DNA from 4 places in the Micromonospora sp. IBHARD003 genome. Region 4 is predicted to be linked to each of the others. Evidence: riboswitches for the same ligand, from Rfam matches in the RefSeq annotation. Region 4 holds a riboswitch; each other region holds the start of a gene.
What was found. Region 4 has a riboswitch for cobalamin ahead of cobN (cobaltochelatase subunit CobN). Riboswitches for the same ligand answer to the same signal wherever they lie in the genome.
Positions count from the first base shown of each region.

Region 1: it holds a riboswitch for cobalamin, as region 4 does, so the genes downstream of both, ACTWOL_RS01900 (energy-coupling factor ABC transporter permease) here and cobN (cobaltochelatase subunit CobN) in region 4, are expected to answer to the same signal.
Region 2: it holds a riboswitch for cobalamin, as region 4 does, so the genes downstream of both, ACTWOL_RS30005 (hypothetical protein) here and cobN (cobaltochelatase subunit CobN) in region 4, are expected to answer to the same signal.
Region 3: it holds a riboswitch for cobalamin, as region 4 does, so the genes downstream of both, metE (5-methyltetrahydropteroyltriglutamate--homocysteine S-methyltransferase) here and cobN (cobaltochelatase subunit CobN) in region 4, are expected to answer to the same signal.

Region 1 covers NZ_JBWBBX010000001.1:467,010-474,580, reverse strand. The annotation lists gene ACTWOL_RS01915 (ATP-binding cassette domain-containing protein) at 1-210, opposite strand, end outside; gene cbiQ (cobalt ECF transporter T component CbiQ) at 207-956, opposite strand; partial or broken gene ACTWOL_RS01905 (energy-coupling factor ABC transporter substrate-binding protein) at 1,095-1,400, opposite strand; gene ACTWOL_RS01900 (energy-coupling factor ABC transporter permease) at 1,397-2,098, opposite strand; cobalamin riboswitch at 2,129-2,349, opposite strand; gene ACTWOL_RS01895 (PTS-dependent dihydroxyacetone kinase phosphotransferase subunit DhaM) at 2,408-2,806, opposite strand; gene dhaL (dihydroxyacetone kinase subunit DhaL) at 2,803-3,423, opposite strand; gene dhaK (dihydroxyacetone kinase subunit DhaK) at 3,460-4,452, opposite strand; gene ACTWOL_RS01880 (MFS transporter) at 4,726-6,180, opposite strand; gene ACTWOL_RS01875 (lamin tail domain-containing protein) at 6,494-6,943, opposite strand; gene ACTWOL_RS01870 (baeRF3 domain-containing protein) at 7,186-7,571, opposite strand, start outside.
Region 2 covers NZ_JBWBBX010000001.1:6,843,645-6,851,215, reverse strand. The annotation lists gene ACTWOL_RS30010 (DUF4430 domain-containing protein) at 1-392, shown strand, start outside; gene ACTWOL_RS30005 (hypothetical protein) at 466-1,869, opposite strand; cobalamin riboswitch at 1,980-2,110, opposite strand; gene ACTWOL_RS30000 (prenyltransferase/squalene oxidase repeat-containing protein) at 2,480-5,176, shown strand; gene ACTWOL_RS29995 (hypothetical protein) at 5,173-6,093, shown strand; gene ACTWOL_RS29990 (energy-coupling factor transporter transmembrane component T) at 6,098-7,273, shown strand; gene ACTWOL_RS29985 (ABC transporter ATP-binding protein) at 7,270-7,571, shown strand, end outside.
Region 3 covers NZ_JBWBBX010000001.1:6,852,344-6,859,914, reverse strand. The annotation lists gene ACTWOL_RS30040 (short-chain fatty acyl-CoA regulator family protein) at 1-560, opposite strand, end outside; gene aceA (isocitrate lyase) at 952-2,235, shown strand; gene aceB (malate synthase A) at 2,333-3,925, shown strand; gene ACTWOL_RS30025 (3-hydroxybutyryl-CoA dehydrogenase) at 3,922-4,791, shown strand; cobalamin riboswitch at 4,981-5,201, shown strand; gene metE (5-methyltetrahydropteroyltriglutamate--homocysteine S-methyltransferase) at 5,372-7,571, shown strand, end outside.
Region 4 covers NZ_JBWBBX010000001.1:4,451,688-4,459,258, reverse strand. The annotation lists gene cobN (cobaltochelatase subunit CobN) at 1-3,371, opposite strand, end outside; cobalamin riboswitch at 3,409-3,541, opposite strand; gene ACTWOL_RS19860 (precorrin-3B synthase) at 3,598-4,938, shown strand; gene ACTWOL_RS19855 (precorrin-8X methylmutase) at 4,935-5,576, shown strand; gene ACTWOL_RS19850 (precorrin-2 C(20)-methyltransferase) at 5,573-7,075, shown strand.

The DNA of each region.
Region 1 (7,571 bases), 4.0 Mb from region 4:
GCTTCCCCGTCCGCAGCGCAGCCCGCCGCTCAGCAGCCGCAGCAGGGTCGTCTTCCCGCCGCCGTTGCGCCCGAGCAGCGCCAGGGAGCGGCCCCCGGGCACGGCGAAGTCCACGCCGTCGAGCACCCGGGGGCCGTCGGCGTACGCATAGCCCGCACCGACCAGCTCCACGACGGGGGACAAGGCCCGGTGACCCGGGGGCGCAGTCATAGAACGGACCTTTCCAGTACGAGGGTGAGTGCCACGATCGACGCGAGAAGGGCGCCCGAGACGGCGAGGAAGCGCGGGGACACCGGCGTCTGGGGGACCAGGACCCGCAGGGTCCCGTCGTAGCCGCGCCCGGCGAGCCCCGTCTGGAGCCGCTGGGCGCGGTCGAAGGCGCGGACGAACGCGGTCGCCCCGAGGCCCGCGAGGGAACGCCAGGTCGCCGCACGGCTGGTGTGGCCGAGACGTGCGGCCTGCGCCTGGCGGATCTGCTGCACCGCGTCGAGCAGCAGAAAACCGATCCGGTACATCACCAGGGCCACATCGACCACCGGCGCCGGTACGCCGGCGCGCACCAGCCGGGGCAGCACGTCCGACACCGGTGTGGTGAACGCGAACAGCAGCACCCCGAGCGAGGCCGCGGACGTCCTCAGCAGCAGTCGCACCGCGTGCAGCGGCCCGTCAGGTGCGAGCGCCACCAGTCCGTCGGGCCCGCCCACCGCGAACAGCAGCGGCACCGCGCCCGTCACACAGAATCCGAGCGGCACCCGCCAGGCCCGCCACAGCAGCCGCGGCGCCACCCCGGCCGGTCCGAGCAGCACCGCGAGGGTCGCGCCCGCGACCAGTACGGCGCCGGGCCACGGCGGCAGCGAGATGGCGCAGACCGTCAGGCCGAAACCGAGGACGGCCTTGTCCCAGGGATGGCGGCGGCGCCAGCGGCTGCTGTGCGCCGCCGCGTCGATCGGCAGCACCGGCCGTCACGCCGTGGTCCGGTCGGCGGGGGAGTCCGCGCCCCCGGTGAACGCTCCCCCGGTGGGCGTGCTCCCGGTGGTGGAGGCCGCGGCCGCCGTCTCGTCCGCTCCGGTGTGCCCGGGCGCCGCCGTGCGCGCCTGTGCCCGGGCCTCGCCCTGCCGGCGCCCCTTGCGCAGCCCGAAGTAGTACGCCAGTACCCCGGCGCCGAGTGCCGCCTGCAGGGCGAACAGCGCCGACTCGATCTCGCCGGACGGCGGTTCGTACAGCGGGGCGAACCAGGGCTCGTAGTCGGGCTGCAGCTCGGTGATGGCGGTCTCGGCCTCGGCGTCGGCGCCGGTGAACGGCTCCTCCTTGTGGTCGCCGAGCCCCAGTACGAGCGGGAGCACGGCCAGCGCCGCCACCAGCGCGAGCAGCAGGGTATTGATCTTCGCGTTGCGGCTCATCGGACCGTGCCCTCCTTGGTGTTGTCCCGCTCTCCGCCCTGGAGCAGCACACCGAGGCGGGTCAGCTCACCCTTGCTGGACTGCACCAGCAGCCGCATCACCAGCACGGTGAGCAGGCCCTCGCTGACCGCGAGCGGGATCTGGGTGACCGCGAAGATGCCGCCGAACTTGGCGAGCGCGCCCATGACACCGCTTCCCGGGTCGGGGAAGGCCAGGGCCAACTGCACGCTGGTGACGCAGTACGTGGACAGGTCCGCCACGAACGCGCCCGCGAACACACAGACCATCAGCGGCAGTTCGAACCGCCGCAGCAGCCGGTAGATCCCGTATCCGGCCCACGGACCGACGATCGCCATGGAGAAGACATTGGCGCCGAGCGTGGTGAGCCCACCGTGCGCCAGCAGCAGTGCCTGGAACAGCAGGGTGATCGTCCCCAGCACGGCCGTCACCGGAGGTCTGAACAGGATCGCGCCGAGTCCGGTCCCGGTCGGGTGGGAGCAACTGCCCGTCACCGAGGGCAGCTTGAGGGCCGACAGGACGAACGTGAAGGCACCGGCCGCGCCCAGCAGCAGGGTCGACTCGGGATGGGCCTTGACTTCCCGGGTGAGTGCCCGCACTCCGTGGATCACGAACGGGGCGGACGCGGCGCCCCAGGCGGCCGCGTGCAACGGGGGCAGATACCCCTCGGCTATATGCATGGTTGGGGAGACCTTCTCCAGCACCTCGTGGATGGACAACGCGCCCCGGCCGGTCTCCTGGCTGACGGGTCCTGCCGCCCGGCTCGGCCTTCCCGGAGGCAACGGTCACCCGCGGCCGTCCAGTGGCTTCCTCCTCGGATGGAGCCGGACTTCCCGATCACAGTGGCGAGGGCCGCACCGGTACTCCACCGGTTTCCCGTTCACCAAGGCGTTGCGACACTAATGCTTTGACCTGGATCATCACAAGCGCGCACGGATGCACCCGCCCGGCGGGCGCCCGGCGTACGCCCCCCGGTCGCACGAAAAGCCCTACACCTTCCGGTAGCCGTACGCTTCCGTCGCCGCCGCCACCACGGCGTCCAGGCCGGCGCCGGCGGAGGCCGTGACGAGCGCCGCGATCGCGCCCTCGGTGAACGGCGCGTCCACCAGCCGGGTGCCTTCGGGCAGTTCGCCGCCCTCGGCCAGCAGGGTCTTCACGGTCAGCACGGCACTGCCGAGGTCGGCCAGTACGGCGACCCCGGCGCCCCGGTCCACCTCCGCGGCCGCCCTCGTGATCAGTTCCGAGCTGGTGCCGAGTCCGCCGTCGGGCGTGCCTCCGGCAGCCGCGATGGGAGCCTCGCCACCGCCCGACAGCCCCCTGGCCATCGCGGCGACGGAGGCGGCGACCTCCGCGCTGTGCGAGACGAGGACGATGCCCACGAAGCTCACGAGGCCTCCCCGGAACCCGTGTCGGCCGCGGTCTGCGCGAGGGCGGCGATCAGCAGGGCCGCGGACGTCGCTCCCGGGTCCTGGTGCCCGATGCTCCGCTCACCGAGATAGCTGGCCCGGCCCTTGCGCGCCTGCATCGGCACGGTCGCCCGGGCACCCTCACCGGCAGCTTCCCGCGCGGCAGGGAACGACTCGTCCAGAGCCTCCACGGCCGGCTCCAGCGCATCCAGCATGGTCTTGTCCCCGGCCCTCGCACCGCCGAGCTGGGCCACCGCCGCGACGCCGGCCCGCAGCGCGTCCGCGAGCTGCTCCCGTGACACCTCCGGGTCGTCGCCGAGCATCTTGCCCGCGCGCCGCAGCAGCGTTCCGTACAACGGCCCCGCCGCCCCGCCGACCGTGGAGATCAACTGCCGTCCGGACAGCACCAGTACGGCAGCCGGGGTGTCCGGTGCGTCCGTCTCCAGCGCGGCCCTGACGGCGGTGAAACCGCGCTGCATGTTGGTGCCGTGGTCCGCGTCGCCGATCGCCGCGTCGAGTTCGGTGAGTTGCGCGGCCTCACGGTTCATCGCGTCGGCCACGGCGTACATCCAACTGCGGAAGAACCCGGTGTCGAGCACAGGCACTCCTTCTCCCGGTTTCACAGCTTCCATGGATCAGCGGCCCCACCGAAGCGCCGGGGTCTCGACCGGCGCGTCCCACAGCCGCAGCAGTTCCTCGTCCATCGCACAGATCGACACCGAGCAGCCGGCCATGTCGAGCGACGTCACGTAGTTTCCGACGAGCGTACGGGCCACCGGCACGCCCCGCTCGCCGAGCACCCGGTGCACCTCGGCGTTGAAGCCGTACAGCTCCAGCAGCGGCGTCGCCCCCATCCCGTTGACGAGTACCAGAACGGGACTGGACGGCTTCAGGTCCTCCAGGACGGCGTCGACCGCGAAGTCCGCGATCTCCCGGGACGTCATCATCGGACGGCGTTCCCGGCCGGGCTCGCCGTGGATACCGATGCCGAGCTCCAGCTCACCGGCCGGCAGATCGAAGGTCGGGGATCCCTTGGCCGGCGTCGTCACCGCGGTCAGCGCCACACCGAAGCTCCGTGACCGTGCGTTCACCTCGCGCGCGACCGACTCGACGCGCTCCAGCGGCGCGCCCTCCTCGGCCGCCGCCCCCGCGATCTTCTCCACGAACAGCGTCGCGCCGGTCCCGCGCCGGCCGGCCGTGTAGAGGCTGTCCGTCACCGCCACGTCGTCGTTCACCAGCACCTTCGCGATCTGGATGCCCTCGTCCTCGGCCAGTTCCGCCGCCATGTCGAAGTTCAGGACGTCTCCGGTGTAGTTCTTGACCACGAACAGCACCCCGGCGCCGCTGTCGACCGCCGCCGCGGCCCGCACCATCTGGTCGGGTACGGGCGAGGTGAACACCTCACCCGGGCATGCCGCGGCGAGCATCCCCAGACCCACGAACCCGCCGTGCAGAGGCTCGTGCCCGGACCCGCCCCCGGACACCAGCCCCACCTTCCCGGCGACGGGTGAGTCTGCGCGCACCACCACCCGGTTCTCGACGTCCACCCGCAGTCCGGGATGCGCCGCGGCCATGCCCCGCAGCCCATCCGCGACGACCGTCTCCGGCACATTGATGAGCATCTTCATCGCTACCTCCAGGTGAGACGTACGTCGATCGCCGTATCAGTATTTTCCCAGGTCAGGCCGTGCGCCGCGACTTATTGATCTTGTGTCGCCAGGGGGCGCCGTATCGTCGCCCCGCAGGGACCCGCCCGGGACCGGCACCCTCGGCCCGGCCGGCTGCCGCTCCTGTGCGGTCCGGATGGGGACCAGTCGGTCCTGCCCAGCTTCCCGGCCGGCTACGCACACCGCGGGCCGCCGCGCCGGAGGCCGGCGAACCGCAGCCGCCACCACGGGGGACTACGGCGGTGTGACGCGCGGTGCGACGGCGGTCGCTTCCTCACCGGTGAGCTCGTCGAGCGAGTGTCCGGCCGGCTCGATACGGAAGACGAGGGTGACGACGAAGGCGAGCGCGCTCGTCGCCGCGATCCCGTACAGCAGTGCGCTCTGGCCGATGTCCGCGAGGAGCACCGGGAAGAGGAACGTGCCCAGTGCGGCGCCGAGCTTTCCGCAGCCGGCCGCGAAGCCGTGGCCCGCGGCCCGTACGTCCACGGGGAAGACCTCGGCGGGCAGGGCGAACGTCGTCGCGTTGGGGCCCATGTTCATGAAGACGTTGAACACGGCGAACGCGGTGAAGACCACGACGAGGTGGGACGGGGAGCCGCCGGGCAACTGGTCCGACACCCCCAGCAGGGCCAGCGCCAGCGTTATCATCGCGAAGCCGGCGAGCTGGAGAGGGATCCTGCCCACCCGGTCGACCAGCACGATCGCCAGCAGGAATCCGATGACCAGGAAGACGTCCAGGGCGGCCGTGCCCTCGGTGGACGCGATGTCGTCGGCGATGAAGGTGGCGTTCGCACCGCCCAGCGCGAAGCCGGCGAGCAGCGTCGGGGTGAAGATGCCCACGCCGTAGGTCGCGATGTCCATCAGGAACCAGGGCACGGCGGTGAAGACCGTACGCCGCACGAGCCGGCGCGAGAACAACTGAGGCTGGACGAAGGCCTGGAGCCCTTCCGGCGGCGGCGCATGGCGCTCACGGTCCCTCCGCGTCAGCCTGATCTCGTGCCCCGTCATCGCCCGGCCCACCTCGCACGCCTCCTGCTCGTGGCCGTTGCGGGCGAGCCAGCGAGGGCTCTCGGGCATCTTCCGGCGCAGCACGATGATGAGCAGGGCGGGCAGTACCCCGAATCCCAGCATGAGCCGCCACGAGTGGATGTCGGGCAGCAGGAGCAGCACCACCACTCCGACGGCCGACCCCAGCAGGATGCCCGCCGCCTGCAGGCTGAACGCGCCGACGAGCCACCGTCCGCGGGCGCGGGTGGGCAGGATTTCCGCCAGGTAGCTCGCCGCGATCGGGTAGTCCAGTCCCACGGCCACCCCCAGCAGCAGCCGGAACACGATCAGGGACCAGACGTCCCAGGCACAGGCGCACGCGACCGAGAAGACGACGAACAACCACAGGTCGATCCGGAAGATCCGGCTGCGTCCGAGCCGGTCGCCGAGGGGGCCCAGGAGCGCGGCGCCGAGCGCGGCGCCGACGATCGCGGCCGCCGAGAGCAGTCCCTGCTCGGCGGCGCCCACGCCGAAGTCCCTGGCGATCAGAGGATTCGCCACGCCGATGATGAAGAAGTCGAACCCGTCGAGCATGATCCCGAGGCCGGCCAGCAGCCAGAACCTCAGATGCAGCCGTGACATCGCGGAGTTGTCGAGTGCGGCGCCGAGTGACGGCAGGCTGCCGGGAGCTCCGTTGGTCACCAAGGGCACGGTGAACGCCCCCCAAGCCGGTCTGTGCTTGCTTCGGTCGACGGCGCAAGGGCCGGTGCCGCGGGTCGGCGGCGGACGGCCAGCGCCGAGTCAAGGCCACGGGGAGGAACGGATCAACGTGCCACGCGGGCGCGTCGCCGAGACGTCATCCCTCCGTCGACCGCCGGCAAGGCTCGGGGGCGCGTCGCGTACGCGGGTGGGGGAGCCGTCCCGCCCGGCGGCGCGGGCGCAGCGGAAAGGGCCTGCCGGACAGACCGGCAGGCCCTCGGCCCTGAACGGACCTGGGTGAACGGATCAGCTCACCTCAGCACATCTTGTAGTCGACCCGGGTCGAGTTGTACGCGCACGTGTCCACCGTGGCACCGGTCGACCGCTTGAGGGTCGCCGTGTCCTTGTCGTTGTTCCACACGTACCAGGCGCGCCCCTGGTAGCGGTTCGTGGTGGTGTTGGTGCCCTTGCCGGTGCGGATCGTGACGATCTTGCCCTTGCCGAGGGTGAAGGCACCGAAGGTGTACCTGTGGTTCGAGGCGTCCGTCAGGGTCCAGCCCTTCAGACTGACGGCGGCCGATGTGGTGTTGCGGATCTGCACGTACTCGGCGTTGAGACTGGTGTTGCCGCCGCGGTCCGAGCCCGGGCTGTCGTAGTAGATCTTGTACAGATGGACCGAGCCGGCCGCCTGGGCGGGAGACGGCAGCAACAGGAGCCCCGCCGCGGCCGACATGGCGGCAGCGGCGAAGGTGCGTATGCGGAGCATGGATGTCCCTCGTGTTCCGGCCGGGCACCCCCCAAATCGGGCCCGGCGAGGCGCTCAGCCTAGGGGCTTGACGGACACGGTGGGACGGAGTCGGGAAAACGGGTAACTTCGTACGTCAGTGCACGGGGCGGGGCGGAGGGGACAGCCGGGCAGCGAGGGACGGGGCTGCCAAGTGCCGCGGTGACGCGGGGTCGCCGGGCGCGCATCGGCGCCCGGCGGCTCAGTCGCCCAGGAGGCTCGCCTCAGTAGCGCAGAGCGCTCGCGATACCGCCCACGCCCGCGAGGGTCCCGTCGGGGACGAAACGCACTTCCGCGCCCGTGTCCAGGGACTTCTCCACGATCTCGTCGACGATGTCGTCGAGGGCGTCCCGTTCGCCGGGCTCCGCCGGCAGCAGATGGCCGCCGGAGTCGCGCACCGTCTCCCAGTAGTTCTCCTCGACGGCCAGCAGTGCCACCCGGCCGGACATCGCGTTCTGGTGGATCTCGTCCAGTCCCGCGGCGAAGGCTCGCCGGCCACGCGCCCGGTCCAGCTCGGCGAGCACACCGTCGACCTCACGGCGCGCCCGGTCCTCGACGTACGGGCGCACCGCGTGCCAGACGGCTTCCGCCGGCCCGTGGGTCAGGCCGG
Region 2 (7,571 bases), 2.4 Mb from region 4:
CCCGCACCAATGCTCCGATCAAGGTGTCCCTCACCGTGCAGGGTCCCGACGGGCTGCTGTTCAAGGGCAGGATCAAGACCAGGGGGCACGACGTCACCACGGCCACGGGCGGTACCCACAAGTGCGATGGCACGAACGGCGGAGCCAACCCTTCCAAGGTGCCCACTCCGACGGCCGCTCTTGACGATGCCGCGCGCAAGAGACACTTCACGTGGGACGGCACCTGGTACGACTCGTTCGACGACTTCTCCGTCGACACCATCAAGAAGGTGAGTGGCGGCGGTTCCGCCTACTGGAGCATCTCCGTCAACGGCACGCCGACACCGGTCGGCGGATGCCAGTTCACGCTGAAGGCCGGCGACCAGGTGGCGTTCACCTGGACCGCCTTCTGACCCTTCGCCACACATGTGCGGCGCCGGGGGCCCGCGGTGGGAAGTACACCGCGAGCACCCGGGCCTCCCCCGGTCAGCTGCCGTACTTCAAGGCGATGGTGTCGCCCACGCTGATCACCTTGTTACGGGCGGCCGATGCGAACGCGGAGCCATCGACGCTGACCTTCCACGTCGACTCGCCGCTGTTGGCCTTGCCGTTCACGGCCGTGATGGTGTCCGTACCGGAGGACGGCGTCACGCTCGTGACGCATCCGGAGGGGGCCGAGCCCGCGATGGCGGCGGTGAGCACGTCGCCCAGGGTGGTGGTGGTACCGGTCGGGGTGAAGGACACCGCGCAGACCTTCAGGTTGCCCGTGCCGTCGTCGACCGTGAGCGCCAGCTTGGCCGCGGTCCCGGCGGTGAAGCCGCCCTGCGCGACCCACTTGCTCTCGCCCGCGCTCACCGGAGTCGGCGGCGCGGAGGTGAAACCGCCGCCCGCGACCGCGCGCAGGCCGTCGACCGAGGCATAGGCGTTGGGCACGGTGTCGCCCGGCAGGTACTTGAAGCCGCCGCCCGGCTTGAACTGCTGCCCGATGAGGAAGTCCAGCGGAGTCTTGCCTGCGGCGGTGAGGAAGTCACCGGTCTGGGGGTTGATTCCGCAGGCGTTCAGCCCGGATACCGCCCATCCATTGGAGTTGGTGTTCACACCGAACATGGCATTGAAGGCGCCCGATCCGACGACGAGCTTGCTCTTGAGGAACGCCTTCGCCTGGACGATGTCGGGGTCGGTCGCAGGGACGCCCGACACGCACAGCGCGGCCATGGAAGCACCGGTCATGTCGATGTCGCCGGCCGCGGCGAGCTGCGAGGGATTGCCTTCGGCCTTGCTGAAGTTCCAGCCGCCGTCGTTGTGTTGGTTGGCGCGGATCCGGGTGACCACCTTGTCCAGCAGGGCCTGCGGCACCCGCTGGTCGCCTGCCTGGGTCTTCGCTCCGCCGAGGGCGAGGGCCGCGAAGACGGTGCCGTTGTAGTACGCCGAGGGTCCGAAGTAGCCGGCTTCGGCTGTCTGCCAGTAACCGTAGATGTCGGCGATCAGATTCCGGTGTGCGGCGACGCGGGCGGGGTCGATGCCCGCGGCGTAGGCGTTGACCGTGGCACGCTCGTAGTCCGTGACGACGGGCGAGCCCGACGGCCAGCCCGCTGCCGACAGCTTCGATCTGTAGACCTTGCGCGCGTTCTTCGTGGCGTCGCCGCCTGGGGTGACGTCCGCCGCGGCGGTGCCGGCCGCGGCGAAGGCCGTGTACGCCCACTCACTCAGTCCCGTGTAGGAACCGTCTGCGGCCTGCAGGGTCTTGAGGTACGCGATGCCGTTCGTCTTGGAGGTGGTGATCTGCGCGGGTGTGGCGGTGGCGGATGCCGGTGAGACCGTGAGGACGAGTGCCCCGATCGTCAGGGGGGCTGTCAGCGAGGTGCGGCGGATCATGCGGGTTCGGCCCATGGCCTGCTCCTGAGAGTAGGGGGACGCCGGCCCGCGCCTCGGTCTCGCCGGAAGGACGCACGGCGGAGGAGTGGTGGCCGCCGTCCGAACGCGTGGTAACAGCTTCCTGTGGTGTTCGCCGCCTGGGCATTCGGGCTCGGTACCGGCTCCTCGCCGATACCACACCGCTGCGCGTCAGCCCCGGATTCTCACCAGGTTCCCCCATGTGGCAGCACATGACGCTACCCGAGAGCTCAACAGACTGCCAGTGCCGCGTACTTGACCCGGGGTGGGCGTGGCCAGACTGGTTCACGAGACCTTGACGATGCGCCCACAAGCGTGTTGCAATCCGGCTGATACACACTCAGTACCAGGGGAAGCCGGTCGAACTCCGGCGCTGACCCGCAACCGTAGGCACGCCATCCGCGTGTGAGCCGGAATGCCTGGGCTGGGCAGCACTTCAGCGACAAGCGCCGTCGCGGTCTACGGCGTGGTTCGACCAGCCCCGACGGTGTTCCCCGTGCGGGGCCTCCAGCCACGCGCAGGTCCGCCCGGCCGACACGAGGGGCCCGCGGTGAGGACTGGAAGAGCAGCAGAGCGCAGGGCGAAGAGCGCGAGAGCGATCTCCTTGATGTCGGCTCTCGTGCTGACCCTCCTGGCAGGCGTGTCCTTCGTCATGGGGTCGACGCCCGCGGTCGCCGACCCGATCCAGGGCTGTACGGCCACCAAGGGTGCGATCATCGCCGTCGACTTCGGACCGTTCGGCGGCAAGCTCGAACGCGGCTGCGACACCACTCCCACGACGGGGTACGACCTGCTCCACGAAGGCGGCTTCACCACCACGGGCACCGAGCACGACGGCCCCGGGTTCATCTGCCGGATCGGCTACGGCCCGTTCGACTCGGGCAAGCAGTACCCCACCCCGGACAAGGAGGACTGCCGGCTCACCCCTCAGGCCACGGCGTACTGGTCCTACTGGATCGCCTCGCCCGGCCAGAACAGCTGGACCTACAGCCCGCTCGGTGCCATGAGCCGTATGCCGAAGGCCGGTGACGTCGACGCCTGGGTGTTCGGCGGCACCGAGGTCGACGGCAGCACCGGCCGGCCCGCCTTCTCGCCGGACGACGTACGCGCAGCCGGTGGCGGCACCCCGGACCCCGGCGGCCCGACTGTGCCCAGCGCCGACATCGACCTTCCCGCCGCCGCGCGCTGGATCACCGGCAGACTCACCGACGGCGAACGGGTCGTCGACGAGGGCGCGGACACCCCCAACTACGTCCTCACCACCGAAGCGGCCTACGCGCTCGCCGCGGCCAACGGCAAGAGCGCGGCACTGGACAAGGTGACGGCGTTCCTCGCCGGGCAGAGTGGCGCCTACGCCTACCCCAACGGAGCGGACCAGGCTCCGGACCCGGCGGCCGCCGCCCGGCTCGCCCTGCTCGCCGTGATCACCGAAGGCGACCCACGCGCGTTCGGCGGCCACGACCTTCTGGCCGACATCACGGCGCACGTGTGCGACTCGGGTCCGGAGAGCGGCCCCAAGCCCGGCTGCACCGCGAAGGGCGACTTCCTGAACGCCGGTTACGGCGACGGCCAGGCGCTCGCCGTGCTGGCTCTGCTGCGCGGCGGCGTTCAGCCGCCGGTCGAGACCGTGACCCGGCTGACGCAGCTCCAGTGCGAGGACGGCGGTTTCACCAGCATCCTGATCCGGCCAGGTGAGAACTGCGACAGCGAACCGGCGTCCACCGGTCTGGTCACCCTCGTCCTTCACAAGGCCGGCGGACACACCGACGCCGTGGCCGGTGCCCGCGACTTCCTGCGGAAGGCGCAGCTCGGCAACGGCTCCTACCCCGGCTACACCGGTTCCACCACCGGCAGCGTTCCAGCCACCGCCCTCGCCGCCCAGGCCCTGCGCGCCCTCGGTGAAACCTCCCGCTCGGACGCGGCCGTCGCGTGGCTCGCCGGCCGGCAGATCAAGGACGGCGGATTCGGCTTCGACGAAGGCGCCACGGACTCCTTCCTCTACGCCACCACCCCCGCCGTGCTCGCCGGCTCCGGCACCGACTTGGTGACGCTGACCGTCAAGAAGCCCGAGCCACCGAAGCCCTCCCCGGATCCGTCCACCCCTCCCCCGGCCTCCCCACCCGGAGACGGGCCCGACCTCAAGAAGGGTGTGAAGTACCTGACGGCCCCCGCCCGGCTCAAGCAGGGCCGCTGGTACGAGAACGCCCCGGGCAGCGCGTTCGCCGACTACGGCCTGACGATCGACGCTGCCTACGCCCTCGCGGCCACCGGCCATGACAACGCGGCGCTCCGCAACATCGTGGACTTCCTCGACAAGGGCGGCAAAGACGGCACGGGCCGCGGTGTGCACGCCTGGACCGGTGCGGGAACCGCGCACGCAGACAGCGGTTCGATCGGCAAGACCGCGCTGCTCGCCGAGGCCGTCGGACGAGACCCCCGGAACTTCGGCGGGCAGGACCTCATCGCGGCACTCACCAGGGCCGTGTGCCGGGCCCCGGGCAAGCCGGGTGACCGCTCATGCGCGGCGAAAGGCAACTACCGCTACGCGGACTCCGTCTTCGACCAGGTCCTGGGAGTGATGGCACAGGTGCGGGCCGGCGAGAAGGACGCCGCCCAGGAGCCCATCGCCTACCTCATGAGCCTCCAGCAGCCGTCCGGAGCATGGCCGAGCCTGATCCCCTCGGCCAAGGACTCCGACGTCGACTCCACCGCGATGGCCGCCATGGCCCTTGAACTGGTCGGAGGGGACGAGGCGGACGAGGCCGTCGACAAGGCACTCACCTGGATCGCGGGGAAGCAGCTCAAGGACGGTGGCTTCCCGGGAGCCTCCGGCAACTCGGTGAACTCAGCGGCACTCGCGGTCCAGGGGCTGTTCCTCGACGCGAAGACGTACCAGGCCCAGATCGCGAAGGCCCGGAAGTTCCTGGCCTCCCAGCAGAACACGGACGGCGGCTTCAACGTCACCAAGGGCGGGCAGCCGGGGTCGGATGTGCGTGCCTCCGCCCAGGCGGTGGGCGGCGCCACGGGCATCTCGTTCGCCCGCCTCGAACGGAGCCTCGCCGGAACCGCCCCGCAGCCGGTTCCCGCCCCCTCGGGCTCCGTCCCCGCCATCGTCACCCCTGGTGACTCCACCGGCGGGGCCGCCGGCACGGACGGCGCCCCCGGTTCCGGTGGCGGCGGCGCCCTGGCGTCGACCGGTGTACAGGTGGGGGCACTCACCGCGGCAGCCGTCGTACTGGCCCTCGCCGGGTGGCGTCTCGTCGCGGCGGCCAGGAGCCGTCGCACGGCCGGAGGTGGAAGGTGACGCGGCGGGCGATACGCAGCGCGGCGCGGGCGGCCACAGCTCTGGGACTGGCGGCGGCATCCGCGTACGGAACACCGGGGCTCGCCGTCGCCGCATCCCAGCCCATCGGCAGGTGCACCACGTCATCGGGGGTGGTGCTGGCGGTGGACTTCAGCCACTGGGGCGGCCCGGTCTACCGCTCCTGCGGAACGACCCCGACCACCGGCTACGAACTGCTCAACCAGGGCGGGTGGCGCACCACCGGCACCGGGCACGACGGCCCGGCATTCATCTGCCGCATCGGCTACAGCGGCCACCAAGGCGGCAAGCAGTATCCGACCGCCCAGCAGGACGACTGCGTCCTCACCCCGCCCGCCTCCGCGTACTGGTCGTACTGGCACGCCGACGCGGGGGAGAACGACTGGAAGTACAGTCAGCTGGGCGCGATGAGCTACAAACCCAAGCCCGGCAGCGTCGATCTGTGGATCTTCGGCGGGACGAATGTCGAGGGCACCAGCGGGCGTCCCAAGGTCACCCCCGACCAGCTCCGCGCGCACAACACCCGCCCGACCGGGAGCAGTTCCGGCACCAAGCCGGGTGGGAACGGTTCCGGGAACCGCCCGGAGACCCCCGCCGACCGGCCACCTGCCACCCCGCCGCGTACCACCCCTCAGGCGACGGCCTCCGCGAGCGCGTCGCCGAGCCCGTCAGCCTCGGCGTCTGCCTCCACCTCCGCCGCACCCTCCGCTTCACCGGCATCACCATCCGCCGTCGCTGCTCCGGGCGGCGGCCCGAAGGTCGTGGACGCGGGGCCCGCCGCGGACACGGAACACAACACCGGCTCGGTGCTGCCAGTCGTCGGCACCACCGCCCTGGTGCTGCTGATCCTGGGGGCGGCGGGCCTCGCCGCGAAACGCCGCCGTCGCGGTGCGGAGTAGCCGGGTGCCCCGTACCACCACGGACGCGCGGCCCCAGGCTGCGGAACCCGCCATTCCCGACCCGCGAGGGCGGCGCCTGCCCCGCTCGCTGCACCCGCTGGCCTGGTGGATATGGGCCCTCGCCCTCGCGACCGCCGTCAGCCGCACCAACAACCCGTTGCTGCTGTTCCTCGTCCTCGCCGTACTCGGCTACGTCATCACCATGCGCCGCACCGAGGCGCCCTGGGCACGCGGCTTCAAGTACTACCTCTACCTCGCCCTCACCGTCGTCGCGATCCGCGTCGTCTTCCGCGCGGTCTTCGCCACCGGCATCACCCCGAACGACCACTTCCTCTTCTCACTCCCCCGCATACCCACCCCCGACTGGTACGCCGGCATACAGATCGGCGGACCCATCTCCCTGGAAGCACTGCTCTCGGCCGCCACGGACGGACTTCGGCTCGCCTGCATGCTGTGCTGCATCGGCGCTGCCAACACCCTCGCCAACCCCAAACGCGCCCTGCGGGTCCTACCCGGCGCCTTGTACGAACTCGGCGTCGCGGTCACGGTGTCGCTCAGCGTCGCGCCCCAACTGGTGCAGAGCGTGCAGCGCGTACATCGGGCGCGACGGCTGCGCGCAGGGCGCACCAAGGGTCTGCGTGCCCTGCGCGGGATCGTCGTCCCCGTGCTCGAAGACGCGCTGGAACGGTCGCTGCGGCTGGCAGCGGCCATGGACTCCCGGGGCTACGGTCGAGCCGGATCGGCCACCCCGCGGTCCCGCCGGCTCACCGGAGCCCTCATGCTGTCGGGCATGTGCGGGCTGTGTGCCGGGGCGTACGGTCTGCTCGACGCGACCGCGCCCCGGTTCCTGGGATTCCCCGCACTGCTGGCCGGTTCCGCCCTGTGCGTGGCCGGACTCCGTCTCGGAGGGCGGCGGGTCACCCGGACCTCGTACCGGCCGGACCCCTGGCTCTTCGCCGAGTGGGCCGTGGCCGGATGCGGACTCCTGTCCGCGGTCGTCCTGTTCGGCGGAACCGGCTTCAACGCGGCGGAACTCAATCCCTCGATCTATCCGCTGAGCTGGCCGACCCTGCCCCTGGTACCGGCAGCCGCGATCCTGCTGGCCGGCAGCGCCGGGTTCCTGGCGCCACCACCGACACCTCACGCCCTGTCCGCACTGCCCACCCAGGAACCAAAGTGATCACCTTCGACCAGGTCAGCGTGGTCTATGACGGGGCCGACGCACCCGTACTGCGCAACGTGGACCTGACCATCGAGGAAGGCGAACTCGCCCTCGTCGTCGGTCACACAGGCGTCGGCAAATCGACCCTGCTGGGAGCGGTGAACGGCCTCGTACCGCACTTCACCGGCGGAACGCTCTACGGACGGGTGACCGTCGACGGCCGCGACACCGCGGACCATCCGCCCCGCGAACTCGCGGACGTGGTCGGAGTGGTGGGCCAGGACCCGCTGGACGGGTTCGTCACCGACACGGTGGA
Region 3 (7,571 bases), 2.4 Mb from region 4:
TGTTGTTCGGCGAGTCTCGTGGTGAGTGCCCCGATCACCTCTCCCGGCCGGACGCCGATCTCGCCGGCGAGGCGTTCGGCCGCGAGGTCGGTGTTGTGGAGGTAGTTCTGGTGGCGGTAGAAGAAGTCGCGGATCTCCTCGTGGGGCGTGGAGGTGGTTCGCCGCTCGCGGTCCCGGCTGTCGGCCGCCCCGGCGAGGCGCTCGGACAGTTGCTGGTTGCGGCGGCCGAGTTCGAGGAGGACCTTGGCGACGCCGGGGAGCCGGGCGGCAAGCTCGCCGAGGTCGGTGGCGGACACCTGCGATTCGGCGATCTCGCCGGCGAGCGCCTCGCGGAGGTCGGCCATCAGGCGCGTCGTGTCCCGTTCCGAGAAGAACCCGGGGTCCACGCCGAATGCCTCGGTCAGCCGGAGCAGGACGGGCACTGTGAGCGGCCGGGAGTCGTGCTCCATCTGGTTCAGGTAGCTCGGAGAGATTCCCAGCACGCGGGCGAGATCCGCCTGGCTCATCCGGCGCTCTTCGCGCAGTCGCCGTAGCCGCGCACCCGCGTACGTCTTGCTCACCGAACCGTTCCTCCGCGCCGGGGACCTGACCTCGGTCAGCGTACGGGAGCATCCCGCGTTCGGAGCCTTCGCAAGATTGGCAAAAACGGGCGTGAAGATTCGCAAAGATTGGCACGCATCCCCGCTTGATGGCACTCAGTGCCAATGCCAGAGTCGTAGGGCGGCCCGCCGGAACCGGCGGGCGAGGCTCGGAACCGGGGCACGAATTCACGAGTTCTGCCCTGATATCGGAGACCCCGGCAGCGACAGCGACCCGCAACGGCAACATTGCTCAGCTTCACCTCCGGGTGACGGCGGGCCGCATCTCAGCGAATCGACACGCAGTGCCACCTCTGTTCATCCGGACGGCGGGATTGGCAGTCAGTTACAGACCGAGGAGACGGAGACAGTCATGGCAGAAGCGAGGACGCAGGCGTCCAAGGACCTTGCGCGGCGCTGGGCCACCGACCCGCGCTGGCAGGGCATCGAGCGCACCTACAGCTCCGAGGACGTCGTCCGGCTGTCCGGGAGCCTCCGTGAGGAGCACACCCTCGCCCGGCGCGGTGCGGAGCGGCTGTGGCGTCAGCTGCACGAGCAGGACTACATCCACGCGCTGGGCGCGCTGACCGGCGGCCAGGCGGTACAGCAGGTCAAGGCCGGACTCCAGGCCATCTACCTCTCCGGCTGGCAGGTCGCCGCCGATGCCAACCAGGCCGGCCACACCTACCCCGACCAAAGCCTCTACCCTGCCAACTCGGTGCCGCAGGTGGTGCGGCGGATCAACAACGCGCTGCTGCGCGCCGACCAGATCGCGACCGCCGAGAACGCCGGCGACACCACGGACTGGCTCGCGCCGATCGTCGCCGACGCGGAAGCCGGCTTCGGTGGCCCGCTGAACGCCTTCGAGCTGACCAAGGCGATGATCGCCGCCGGTGCCGCGGGCATCCACTACGAGGACCAGCTCGCCTCCGAGAAGAAGTGCGGCCACCTCGGCGGCAAGGTCCTGGTGCCGACCTCGCAGCACATCCGCACCCTGAACGCGGCCCGGCTCGCCGCCGACATCGCCGACGTGCCGACCGTGATCATCGCCCGCACGGACGCGCTGGCCGCCAACCTGCTCACTACGGACGTCGACGACCGCGACGCCGAGTTCGTCACCGGGGAGCGCACCGCCGAGGGTTTCTACCGGGTCCGCAACGGCATGGCCCCGGTCATCGCCCGCGGTCTGGCCTACGCGCCGTACGCCGATCTCATCTGGGTCGAGACCGGCACCCCCGACCTGGAGCAGGCCCGGGAGTTCGCCGAGGCCATCCACGCGCAGTACCCGGACCAGATGCTGGCCTACAACTGCTCGCCCTCGTTCAACTGGAAGGCCGCGCTGGACGACGACCAGATCGCCAAGTTCCAGCGCGAGCTGGGCGCGATGGGCTACAAGTTCCAGTTCATCACGCTGGCCGGCTTCCACTCCCTCAACCACGGCATGTTCGACCTCGCCCGTGGCTATGCCGAGCACGGGATGACCGCCTACGTCGATCTCCAGGAGAAGGAGTTCGCCGCGCAGGCCCACGGCTTCACCGCCGTCAAGCACCAGCGCGAGGTCGGCACCGGCTACTTCGACCTGGTCTCCACCGCCGTCAACCCCGCCTCCTCCACCACCGCCCTGGCCGGGTCCACGGAGGAAGAGCAGTTCCACTAGGCCACTGAGCCGATGCCCCGCGTCCGGCCGACCCCGGCCAGCGGAGGGGGACGAACCGTCTCCGTCCCCCTCCGCTCCCACCCCTCAGGAGAGCCAGATGACCACCACCGCACTCACCCAGCAGCTTCGTGTCCTCGCCGCGCCCGGTCACCGGCACGACGAGATCCTCACCCCCGCCGCCCTCGACTTCGTGAGCAGCCTGGTGGCTGCCTTCGGCGAGCGCCGGCTGGAACTCCTGAAGGAGCGGCGCCGGCAGGCCATCCGCCTCTCGACGGGCTCCCCGCTCGACTTCCCGCTGGTCACCTCAGCCGTGCGCGCCGATCCGACCTGGCGGGTGGCGCCGCCCGCGCCCGGACTGACCGACCGCCGCGTGGAGATCACCGGTCCGCCTGAGCTCCGGATGGCCGTCAACGCGCTCAACTCCGGTGCCAAGGTGTGGATGGCGGACTTCGAGGACGCCACCGCGCCCCTGTGGGACAACGTCGTCGGCGGGCAGCTCACCCTGCTGGACGCCATCGAGCGCCGGATCGACTTCACCTCGCCCGAGGGCAAGGAGTACCGGCTTGGTGACCGGCTCGCGACCATCATGGTCCGCCCGCGCGGCTGGCACCTGGACGAGGAGCACCTGGAATACGGCGGCAGCCCGGTGCCCGCCGCGCTCGTCGACTTCGGCCTGTACTTCTTCCACTGCGCCCAGCGGCAGATCGACGCCGGCAACGGCCCGTACTTCTACCTGCCCAAGCTGGAAAACCGCTACGAGGCCCGGCTGTGGGACGACGTGTTCGTCCTCGCCCAAGACCTCCTCGGCATACCCCAGGGCACCGTTCGCGCCACCGTCCTCATCGAGACGATCAGCGCCGCGTTCGAGATGGAGGAGATCCTCTACGAGCTGCGCGAGCACAGCGCCGGACTGAACGCGGGCCGCTGGGACTACCTGTTCAGTCTGATCAAGACCTTCGGGCACCGCACCGACTTCCTTCTTCCCGACCGCGCGAAGGTGACGATGACCGCGCCCTTCATGCGGGCATACACCGAACTCCTCGTCCGCACCTGCCACAAGCGCGGCGCCCACGCCATCGGCGGCATGGCCGCACAGGTCCCCGGCAAGGGCCCGGCCGCGAACGAAGCGGCATTCGCCAAGGTCCGCCTGGACAAGGAGCGGGAGGCCGAGGACGGCTTCGACGGCTCATGGGTCGCCCATCCGGCACTCGTCCCCGTCTGCCGCGACGTGTTCGACGGTGTTCTCGGCGACCACCCCCACCAGCTCGACCGCACCCGCGACGACGTGGACGTGACTGCGGCCGACCTGCTGTCGGTGCGACGGATCAGCGGCCCGCCCACCCCGGACGGTGTGCGTACCAACATCTCCGTCGCACTGCGGTACTACGCCGCGTGGCTGAGTGGCCAGGGCGCGGTCGCCATCGACGGGCTGATGGAGGACGCGGCCACCGCCGAGATCGCCCGGGTGCAGATCTGGCAGTGGCTGCGGCACCGGGTGATCGACCGGGAGACCGTCGAGAAGATCGTCGACGACGAGATCGCTGCGGTCGGCGCCGAGTACCCGTGGGCGCCTGTCGACGACATCCGTTCGCTCTTCGAACGGATCGCGCTGAGCCGCGAGTTGCCGCTGTTCTTCACGCCGGACGCCTACACCCGTCACCTCGTGCGCAGGCCGGAGGTACAGGCGTGAGCGCGGGCATCGCACGCGTCGGCGTGGTCGGCGGTGGACAGATGGGGGCCGGTATCGCCGAGGTGTGCGCGCGGGCCGGGCTGGACACCGTGGTCTGCGAGGCGGACGCGGTCGCCGCCCGCACCGCCCGCGACCGGGTCGCAGCCTCGCTGGACCGGGCGGTGCGGCGCGGGAAGCTGGAGCGGACGGCAGCGCAGGACGCGCTCGCCCGGATAGCGTTCACCGGCAGCCTGGACGACCTCGCCGACCGGCAGCTCGTCATCGAGGCCGTCATCGAGAACCCGGACGCCAAGACCGAGGTCTTCGCCGCCCTCGACAAGATCATTGAAGATCCGGCGGCCGTGCTCGCCTCCAATACCTCTTCCCTGCCGATCATGCGGCTGGGCATGGCGACATCCCGCGCGGACCGGGTCGTGGGCCTGCACTTCTTCAACCCTGTCCCCGTACTTCCACTGGTCGAGGTGGTGACTTCGCTGCACACCTCGGCCGAAACAACGGCCGTGGTCGAGGACTTCGCGGCACGCGCGCTCGGCAAGACGGTCATCCGCTCCCAGGACCGGGCCGGCTTCGTCGTCAACGCCCTGCTCGTTCCCTACCTCCTCTCCGCCGTCCGAATGGCTGAATCCGGCTTCGCCACCGCCGCGGACATCGACACCGGGATGGAACTGGGCTGCGCCCACCCCATGGGTCCGCTCAAGCTCGCCGACCTGATCGGCCTGGACACCGTCGCCTCCATCGCGGAGTCCCTCTACGACGAGTTCCGCGAACCCCTGTACGCCCCGCCGCCTCTGCTCCAGCGCATGGTGCAGGCGGGGATGCTCGGCCGGAAGACCGGCCGGGGGTTCCACATGTACGACCAGGGCTGAGGGCCTGGTACGACGCGGGCTGAGGGGCCCGTACCGCCGCAGGGGTGAGGGTCCCGCGCGGCGCGACTGGGAAAGGGGCGGGAAGCACAGGTGCGGCGCTTCCCGCCCCTCCGCGTTCCGCCTCCGGCGTGCTCCCCTCTCACCTTCCGGATGCTGGACGGCCCTCTTCCCTTTGCTACGCCACCCCGTAGGCTGACCGGAGCAGCTGGTTCGCCCCGTCCGCCAGGCGGGGTGTCGTAAGAGGGAACCCGGTGGGAATCCGGGACTGCCCCGCAGCGGTGAGTGGGAACGACCGCCGTCATACGCACTGGGTCCGAGGTACCGGGTCTGGGAAGCGACGGCCAGTAGGTGTCCTCCGGAGAGGGGGCGTGCCCATGAGTCCGAAGACCTGCCAACTGCCCGCGTGCGGACCGTTCCGTACGTGGACATCCCGGTGACCTCGAGGGCGGGTCGGCGTACACACCAGACGGAACGACCGTGCCTTTGCCTCGCGGGGTCGTGGCCGTCCGGTTCGTCATTCCCTTCGCGCCCTCGTCCCGTCTCCGGGATCTCAGGGATTCATCTCGCGAAGGAGATCTCCGTGACAGCGAAGTCCGCAGCCGCGGCAGCACGTGCCATCGTGTACGGCTACCCCCGCCAGGGCCCGAACCGGGAACTGAAGAAGGCGATCGAGGGCTACTGGAAGGGCCACGTCACCGCCGAAGCCCTCCACGCCACCGCCGCCGAGCTCCGGCGGAGCAACTGGCGACAGCTCGCCGACGCCGGCATCCACGAGGTGCCCACTGGTGACTTCTCGTACTACGACCACGTCCTCGACACCACCGTCATGGTCGGCGCGATCCCCGAGCGGCACCGCGCCGCCGTCCGCACCGACGCGACGGACGGCTACTTCGCCATGGCCCGCGGCACACAGGAGGTCGCTCCGCTGGAGATGACCAAGTGGTTCGACACCAACTACCACTACCTGGTCCCCGAACTGGGCCCCGACACCGTCTTCACGGCCGACTCCACCAAGCAGGTCGCCGAGCTGAAGGAAGCCCTCGCCCAGGGACTCGCCGCACGGCCCGTGCTGGTCGGCCCCGTCACCTACCTTCTGCTCGCCAAGCCCGCCCCACATGCACCCGTGGGCTTCGAGCCGCTGACCCTTCTCGACCGGCTGCTTCCCGTCTACGCCGAGGTCCTCGCCGACCTGCGTGCGGCCGGAGCCGAGTGGGTGCAGCTGGACGAGCCCGCGCTCGTGCAGGACCGCACCCCGGCCGAGCTGAACGCTGCCGAGCGTGCCTACCGCGACCTCGGCGCGCTGACCGACCGGCCCAAGCTGCTCGTCGCCTCCTACTTCGACCGCCTCGGCGACGCGCTTCCCGTCCTGGCCAAGGCACCGGTCGATGGCGTCGCGCTGGACTTCACCGAAGCGGCTGCCGCGAATCTGGACGCCCTGGCCGCCGTCGGCGGACTGCCCGGCAAGCGCCTGGTCGCCGGTGTCGTCAACGGCCGCAACATCTGGATCAACGACCTGCAGAAGTCGCTGTCCACGCTCGGCACCCTCCTCGGACTCGCCGACCGGGTCGACGTGGCCGCCTCCTGCTCTCTTCTGCACGTCCCGCTGGACGCCGCCGCCGAGCAGGACATCGAGCCGCAGATCAGGCGCTGGTTGGCCTTCGCCAAGCAGAAGACCGCCGAGATCGTCACCCTCGCCAAGGGCCTCGCCCAGGGCACCGACACCATCACGGCCGAACTTGCCGCCAATCGCGCCGATCTCGCTTCCCGCGCGGGATCTCCGATCACCCGGGACCCGGCCGTGCGAGCCCGCTCCGCGGCCGTGACGGACGCTGACGCGCGCCGCTCCCAGCCGTACGCCGAGCGTGCCGCCGCCCAGCGCGCCCACCTCCGGCTGCCGCTGCTGCCCACCACGACCATCGGCTCCTTTCCGCAGACCGACGAACTGCGCACCGCACGCGCCGCCCTGCGCGCGGGACGCATGGACACAGCCGGTTACGAGGAACGCATCAAGGCGGAGATCCAGGAGGTCATCTCCTTCCAGGAGAAGACCGGCATCGACGTCCTCGTCCATGGCGAGGCCGAACGCAACGACATGGTGCAGTACTTCGCCGAGCAGCTCACCGGCTACCTGGCCACGCAGCACGGCTGGGTCCAGTCCTACGGCACCCGGTACGTCCGGCCGCCGATCCTGGCCGGCGACATCTCCCGGCCCCAGCCGATGACGGTCCGCTGGACGTCCTACGCCCAGTCGCTGAGCGACCGCCCCGTCAAGGGCATGCTCACCGGCCCGGTCACCATGCTCGCCTGGTCCTTCGTCCGCGACGACCAGCCGCTGGGAGACACTGCCCGCCAGGTCGCCCTCGCCCTGCGCGACGAGGTGCACGATCTCGAGGCGGCCGGGACCTCGGTGATCCAGGTGGACGAGCCCGCGCTGCGTGAGACTCTGCCGCTGCGGCGCGCCGACCGCGAGGCGTACCTGGCGTGGGCGACCGAGGCGTTCCGGCTCACCACCGCCGGAGTGCGGCCGGGCACCCAGATCCACACGCACATGTGCTACGCGGAGTTCGGTGACATCGTGCAGGCCATCGACGACCTCGATGCCGACGTCATCAGCCTGGAAGCCGCACGCTCGCACATGCAGGTCGCCCGCGAACTCGCCTCGCACGGCTACCCGCGCGAGGCCGGACCCGGCGTCTACGACATCCACTCCCCGCGCGTCCCCAGCACCGAGGAGGCCGCAGGACTGCTGCGCACCGGCCTCAGGGCCATCCCCGCCGAAC
Region 4 (7,571 bases):
CCGAACAGGTAGTCCACGGTCGCGGCGAGCTCGAAGGCACCCTTGTAGCCGTGGCGGCGCATCGCCTCGATCCACTTGGGGTTGACCACGCGGGCGCGGAAGACCCGGGAGGTCTCCTCGACGAGCGTGCGGGTGCGGACCGTCTCGGGACGGGTCGAGTCGCCGATGTACGCCTCGGGGGCCGTGCCGCGCAACGCGCGGACGGTGGCGACCATGCCGCCGTGGTACTGGAAGTAGTCGTCGGAGTCGGCGATGTCGTGCTCGCGGGTGTCGGTGTTCTTGGCCGCGACCGCGATCCGCTTGTAGGCCGTCTCCATCTCCTCGCGTGCCGGGCGGCCTTCGAGACCGCGGCCGTAGGCGTAGCCGCCCCACACCGTGTAGACCTCGGCGAGGTCGGCGTCGGTGCGCCAGTCGCGGGAGTCGATGAGCTGGAGCAGGCCGGCGCCGTAGGTGCCGGGCCGGGAGCCGAAGATCCGCGTGGTGGCGCGGCGCTCGTCCCCGTGCTCGGCCAGGTCCGCCTGGGCGTGTGCCCGTACGTGGTTGACGTCGGCGGGCTCGTCCAGCGACGCCGCGAGCCGCACCGCGTCGTCGAGCAGTCCGATGACGTGCGGGAAGGCGTCCCGGAAGAAGCCGGAGATGCGCAGGGTCACATCGATACGCGGGCGGCCCAGCTCGTCGGCGGGTACGGGCTCGAGACCGGTGACCCGGCGCGAGGCGTCGTCCCAGACGGGGCGGATGCCGAGCAGCGCCAGGGCCTCGGCGACGTCGTCGCCCGCGGTGCGCATCGCGCTCGTCCCCCACAGGGAGAGACCGACGGAGGTGGGCCACTCGCCGTTGTCCGCGCGGTAGCGCGTGAGCAGCGAATCGGCGAGGGCCTGGCCGGTCTCCCAGGCGAGGCGCGAGGGGACGGCCTTGGGGTCGACGGAGTAGAAGTTGCGGCCCGTCGGCAGCACGTTGACCAGGCCGCGCAGCGGCGAGCCGGACGGGCCCGCCGGAACGAAGCCGCCGTTCAGCGCGTGGACGGCGTGGTCGAGCTCATCGGTCGTGGCGGCGAGCCGCGGCACGACCTCGCGCGCGGCGAAGCGCAGGATGTCGGCGACCGCCTGGCCGTGTCCCCCGGCGACGGAGTCCACCGCGGCCGGGTCCCAGCCGGCCTCCTCCATGGCCTCGACCAGGGCGCGGGCCCGGGCCTCGGCCTCGTCGGCAGTGGTGCGCGTCGCGGCGGACTCGTCCAGGCCGAGTGCCTCGCGCAGTCCGGGCAGCGCGGTCGTACCGCCCCAGATCTGACGGGCGCGCAGGATCGACAGGACCAGGTTGACCCGCTCGGCTCCGGTGGGCGCACCGCCCAGCACATGCAGACCGTCGCGGATCTGGGCGTCCTTGACCTCGCACAGCCAGCCGTCGACGTGGAGCAGGAAGTCGTCGAAGCCGTCGTCCTCGGGCCGCTCGTCCATACCGAGGTCGTGGTCGAGCCTGGCGGCCTGGATCAGGGTCCAGATCTGGGCGCGGATGGCCGGGAGCTTCGCCGGGTCCATCGAGGAGATCTGCGCGTACTCGTCGAGCAGCTGCTCCAGGCGCGCGATGTCGCCGTAGGAGTCGGCGCGGGCCATCGGCGGGACGAGGTGGTCGATGAGGGTGGCGTGGACCCGGCGCTTGGCCTGGGTGCCCTCGCCCGGGTCGTTGACCAGGAACGGGTAGACCAGCGGCAGGTCGCCGAGCGCGGCGTCGGGGGCGCAGGCCGCGGACAGGCCCGCGTTCTTGCCGGGCAGCCACTCCAGATTGCCGTGCTTGCCGAGGTGGATCATCGCGTCGGCGCCGAAGCCACCGTCGTCCTGCCGGGCCGCGATCCAGCGGTAGGCGGCCAGATAGTGGTGCGACGGCGGCAGATCGGGGTCGTGGTAGATCGCGATGGGGTTCTCGCCGAAGCCGCGCGGCGGCTGGATGACGATCAGCAGGTTCCCGCGGCGCAGGGCGGCGAGCACGATGTCGCCCTCGGGATTGCGGGAGCGGTCCAGGAACATCTCACCGGGTGCCGGGCCCCAGTGCCGTTCGACCTGCTCGCGCAGTTCGGCGGGCAGGGTCGCGTACCAGCGCTTGTAGTCGGCGGCGGGGATACGGACCGGATTGCGGGCGAGCTGTTCCTCGGTGAGCCAGTCCTGGTCGTGGCCACCGGCCTCGATGAGCGCCCGGATCAGCTCGTCGCCGTCGCCGGAGACCGTGCCCGGGATCTCCTCGGTGCCGAAGTCGTAGCCCTCGGCGGCGAGTCGGCGCAGCAGGGCGACGGCGGAGGCCGGGGTGTCGAGACCCACCGCGTTGCCGATGCGGGAGTGCTTGGTCGGGTACGCGGACAGCACGAGCGCGAGGCGCTTGTCGGCGTTGGGGATGTGGCGCAGCCGGGCGTGGCGGACGGCGATGCCGGCGACGCGGGCGGCCCGCTCGGGATCGGCGACATAGGCGGGGAGGCCGTCCTCGTCGATCTCCTTGAAGGAGAACGGGACGGTGATGAGGCGTCCGTCGAACTCGGGGACGGCGACCTGGCTGGCGGCGTCCAGCGGGGAGAGGCCCTCGTCGTTCTCCTCCCAGGTGCTGCGCGAACCGGTCAGGCAGAGCGCCTGCAGCACGGGCACGTCGAGCGAGGCGAGCGCGCCGGCATCCCACGCTTCCTCGTCCCCGCCCGCCTGGGCCTCGGCCGGCTTGGTGCCGCCGGCGGCGAGGACGGTGGTGACGATGGCGTCCGCGCCGCGCAGTCGGTCGAGGAGCTCGGGCTCGGGGGCGCGCAGCGAGGCCACATAGAGGGGCAGGGCCCGGCCGCCCGCGTCCTCGATGGCGTCGCAGAGCGCGCCGACGAAGGCGGTGTTGCCGCTCATGTGGTGGGCGCGGTAGTAGAGCACGGCGATCGCCGGGCCGTCCGTACCCCGCGGGGTGCGGTCGAGCGGGCCCCAGGTGGGTGCCGCGGCCGGGGGCTCGAAACCGTGGCCGGTGAGCAGGACCGTGTCCGACAGGAAGCGCGCGAGCTGCTCGAGGTTCTCCGGGCCGCCGTGTGCGAGGTAGGCGTGGGCCTCGGCAGCGATGCCGATGGGGACGGTGGAGGCCTCCATCAGCTGGGCGTCGGGGGCCTGTTCGCCGGTCAGGACCACGACCGGGCGGGTCTGGTCCGCGGCGAGGAGCACGTCCAGGCCCTCCTGCCAGGCGCGCAGGCCGCCGAGGAGGCGTACGACGACGAGGTCGGTGCCCTCCAGCAGACCGGGGACGTCCTGGACGGGAAGCCGGGAGGGGTTCGCGTAGCGGTACTCGACCGGACCCGCGGCGGCGCGGGCGCTGAGCAGGTCGGTGTCGGAGGTCGACAGCAGCAGGATCGTCGCGTGCGTCATCGCGTGCGCAGGCCTTCCTCGGGGTTTCCGCGCCCCGGGTGGTCGTGGTCGGCGGGAGTTCCTGACTCGCCGGGCCTTTTCGGGCCTGGCTCACAGTGGCGGGACCGCGCCGGATTTCCACCGGGCTTCCTCCCCGGGGTCCTGGGACCCCATGCCGTCTGCATAGTAGAGGTTGTTCCCCGACTGCAGGGCGGCCACCTGGAAGGACGTGGGTATGCTCGCCGCCATGCCGCCCACACCCACAAGCCCCGCAGACCCGGGCGAATCTCGCATACGGGACCGGGGCGACGCCTGTCCGGGAGCGCTGCGGCTGCATGGCGCGGAGGACGGGCGGCTGGCCCGACTCCGGCTCCCCGGCGGTCTTTTGACGGAGCGTCAACTCTCCGCGCTGGCCACTGCGGCCGAGGAGTTGGGGGACGGATCGCTCAGCATCACCTCCCGGGGCAATGTGGAGCTGCGCGGCCTCGGGGACGCCTGCGGGGGCCCGCTCGCCGCGCTGCTGCACCGGGCCGGCCTGTTGCCCTCCGACACCCATGAGCGGGTGCGGAACGTGGTGGCCTCACCGCTGGCCGGGCTGGACGGACTGGGGCACACGGACGTGCAGTTGTGGGCCCGGGAGCTGGACGCGCTGCTGTGCGCGGCGGACTGGGCGGCGGATCTGTCCGGCCGCTTCCTGTTCGCCCTGGACGACGGGCGCGGGGACGTGGCGAAGCTCGGCGCGGATGTGACGTTGCTCGCAGAGCCCGGCGGGACGGCGGTCGTCCGCATCGGCCGGAGCGCCTTCCGTGTGTCCTCCGAGGACGCCCCGCGCGCGGCCCTCGCAGCCGCCGGAGCCTTCCTCGAGGCGGCCCACGCCGCGGGGACCGGGGCGTGGCGCGTACGGGAACTGCCGTCTGGGCAGGACGTGCCCGTGGGCAGACATCTGGCACGGGCAGGGGTGCGGGCGGACACGCCGGCCGGCCCGCCGCACACGGCAGCGCGTCCGGCTCCCGGCCCCGTCGGCACCGATAGCCCCACCACACTCACGAGTCCCACCGGGCACGTCCGGCCGGAGCCCGGACTGGCCGAAGGGCCCCGCGGCACGGCGGTGTCGGTCGCCGCGCCCCTCGGGCGGCTCACCACCGCACAGCTGCGGACGCTGCTGCCGCTGCCCGTGGACGAGGTGCGGCTGACCCCCTGGCGCGGGATCGTCGTACCCGGCTTCGACGACCGCGAGGCAGCCGCGGCCCTGCTGGCGCGGCTGGCCGCCGCGGGGTTCGTCACCCGCGCCGACTCCCCCTGGTACGGGGTCGGCGCCTGCACCGGGCGGCCCGGCTGCGCCAAGTCGCTCGCCGACGTACGCGCCGACGCACGCTCCGCCGCCAGACCCGCACCCGGCCGCGGGCTTCCCGTGTACTGGTCCGGCTGCGAGCGGCGCTGCGGCCGGCCCCAGGGGGACTACGTGGACGTCGTGGCCACCACGGACGGCACATACCGGGTGAGCGTGGGCGGCGCCGGCGTCCCCGTACCGTCCCCGGCCGAGCTCGCCCGCACCGTCGCCACAACCCGTACCCGTACAACGAGATGAGCGAGAAGACCGTGTTCGACTACGAGAAGGACGGGGCGGAGATCTACCGCCAGTCCTTTGCCACCATCCGCGCCGAGGCCGACCTCGCCGCGCTTCCCGCCGACGTCAGCCAGGTCGCGGTGCGGATGATCCACGCCTGCGGCATGGTCGACCTGGTCCGCGATCTCGCGTACACGCCCGGGGTGGTGGCCCGCGCCCGTGAGGCCCTGCGCGCCGGTGCGCCGATCCTGTGCGACGCGCAGATGGTGGCCAGCGGTGTCACCCGCAAGCGGCTGCCCGCCGGCAACGACGTGATCTGCACGCTCTCCGAACCGAAGGTGCCCGCCCTCGCCGCCGAACTCGGCACGACCCGCAGCGCCGCGGCGCTCGAGCTGTGGCGCGACCGTCTCGACGGGGCTGTCGTCGCCGTCGGCAACGCGCCGACCGCGCTCTTCCGGCTCCTCGAGATGATCGAAGAGGGCGCACCCCGCCCGGCCGCCGTCATCGGCGTCCCGGTCGGCTTCATAGGCGCCGCCGAGTCCAAGGACGCGCTCGCCGCGCACCCCTCGGGCCTGGAACACCTGGTGGTACGCGGGCGGCGCGGCGGCAGCGCCATGGCCGCGGCCGCGATCAACGCGATGGCGAGTGAGGCAGAGTGAGCACCCAGCGGACCGGCCGTCTGTACGGAGTCGGACTCGGGCCGGGCGATCCGTCCCTGATGACCCTCCGGGCCGTCGAGGTCATCGCGGAGGCGGACGTCGTGGCGTACCACTGCGCCCGGCACGGGCGTTCCATCGCCCGCTCGATCGTGGCGAAGCACCTGCGCTCCGACCACATCGAAGAGCGCCTGATGTACCCGGTCACCACCGAGACCACCGACCACCCCGGCGGCTACCGGGGCGCGCTCGACGACTTCTACGAAGAGGCCGCGGAGCGGCTCGCGGAACATCTGGACGCCGGCCGCACCGTCGCCGTCCTCGCGGAGGGCGACCCGCTCTTCTACGGCTCGTACCAGCACATGCACAAGCGACTGGCGCACCGCTACCCGACCGAGGTCATCCCCGGCGTCACCTCGGTGAGCGCGGCGGCGGCACGGCTCGGGGAGCCGTTGTGCGAGGCGGAGGAAGTCCTGACGATCATCCCGGGCACCCTGCCCGAGGAGGAGCTGACGGCCCGTCTCGCCGGGACCGACTCGGCGGTGGTGATGAAGCTGGGGCGTACGTTCCCGGCGGTGCGCCGCGCGCTGCGGCGGGCGGGACGGCTCGACGACGCACGCTACGTCGAGCGCGCCACGATGGAGGGCGAGCGCACGGAGCGACTGGCCGACGTGGACCCGGAATCGGTGCCGTACTTCTCGGTCGCGGTGCTGCCGAGCCGTATCGACGAGGTGCGGCCGCAGACACGGCCGCAGGGCGAGGTCGTGGTCGTGGGCACCGGCCCCGCCGGACCGCTGTGGCTGACCCCGGAGACCAGGGGAGCGCTCGCGTCCGCCGACGACCTGGTGGGCTACACGACCTATCTGGAGCGGGTACCGGTACGCCCCGGGCAGCGCCGGCACGGCTCCGACAACAAGGTGGAGTCCGAGCGCGCCGAGTTCGCTCTGGACCTCGCGCGGCGCGGGCGCCGGGTGGCGGTGGTGTCGGGCGGCGATCCCGGCGTCTTCGCGATGGCCACGGCCGTGCTGGAGGTCGCTTCCCAGGAGGCGTACGCCGGTGTGCCCGTGCGGGTACTGCCCGGTGTGACCGCGGCGAACGCGGCGGCGGCCCGCGCGGGCGCGCCGCTCGGCCACGACTACGCGACCATCTCCCTCTCCGACCGGCTGAAGCCCTGGGAGGTCATCGCGGAACGCCTGTCGGCCGCCGCGGCCGCGGACCTCGTCCTCGCCCTCTACAACCCCGGCTCCCGCAGCCGCGTCTGGCAGGTGGCCAAGGCCCGCGAACTGCTGCTGGAACACCGCGCTCCCGACACCCCGGTCGTCGTCGCGCGCGACGTCGGCGGCCCGGAGGAGAGCGTGACGATCGTCCGGCTCGCCGAACTGGACCCGGCGGTGGTCGACATGAGGACGCTGCTGCTGGTGGGGTCGTCGCAGACGCGGACGGTGGTACGGGGCTCGGGCGAGCGGATCGCCTGGACGCCGCGCACGTACCCGGAGGGGTGAGGCGCGGGGTGCGCTGTGCCCTCTGCGGTGGGCGGGGCCGGTGTGTCCGTCCTCAATCGCCGGACGGGCTGGGGTGTGGCCGCTTTCCGGGTTGGGCGCCCGGGGTGTCCGTCCTCAAACGCCGGACGGGCTCAGGGGTGTGGGCGTGTCCGGGGCTGCGTCGGTGGGGTTGGTGCCGTTCCGGGGCTCGCGTCCTGGACGGCATGATTTACGTCGCGCCCCCTACCCATGCCGCGTAGTCACCGCCTGCGTCGGGGCGCAACACAAATCACGCTCTAGTGTCCCGGACACGACCCCTCCACGGCCCCTCACTCGCAGACGGGGGCCGGTCGCCCTCGGGGGCGTTGAGTGCGGCCCGAGCCGATCGGCACGGCTCCGCCCCGGCGCCCTGCCGTGCCCGGGACAGGGGGACTCGGAGGGGTCGTGTGCAGAGACACCAAAGCTCCCCCAGACTTCGTCCGGGGGGACCCCCATGGTGTCGCGCTACGACAGCGGT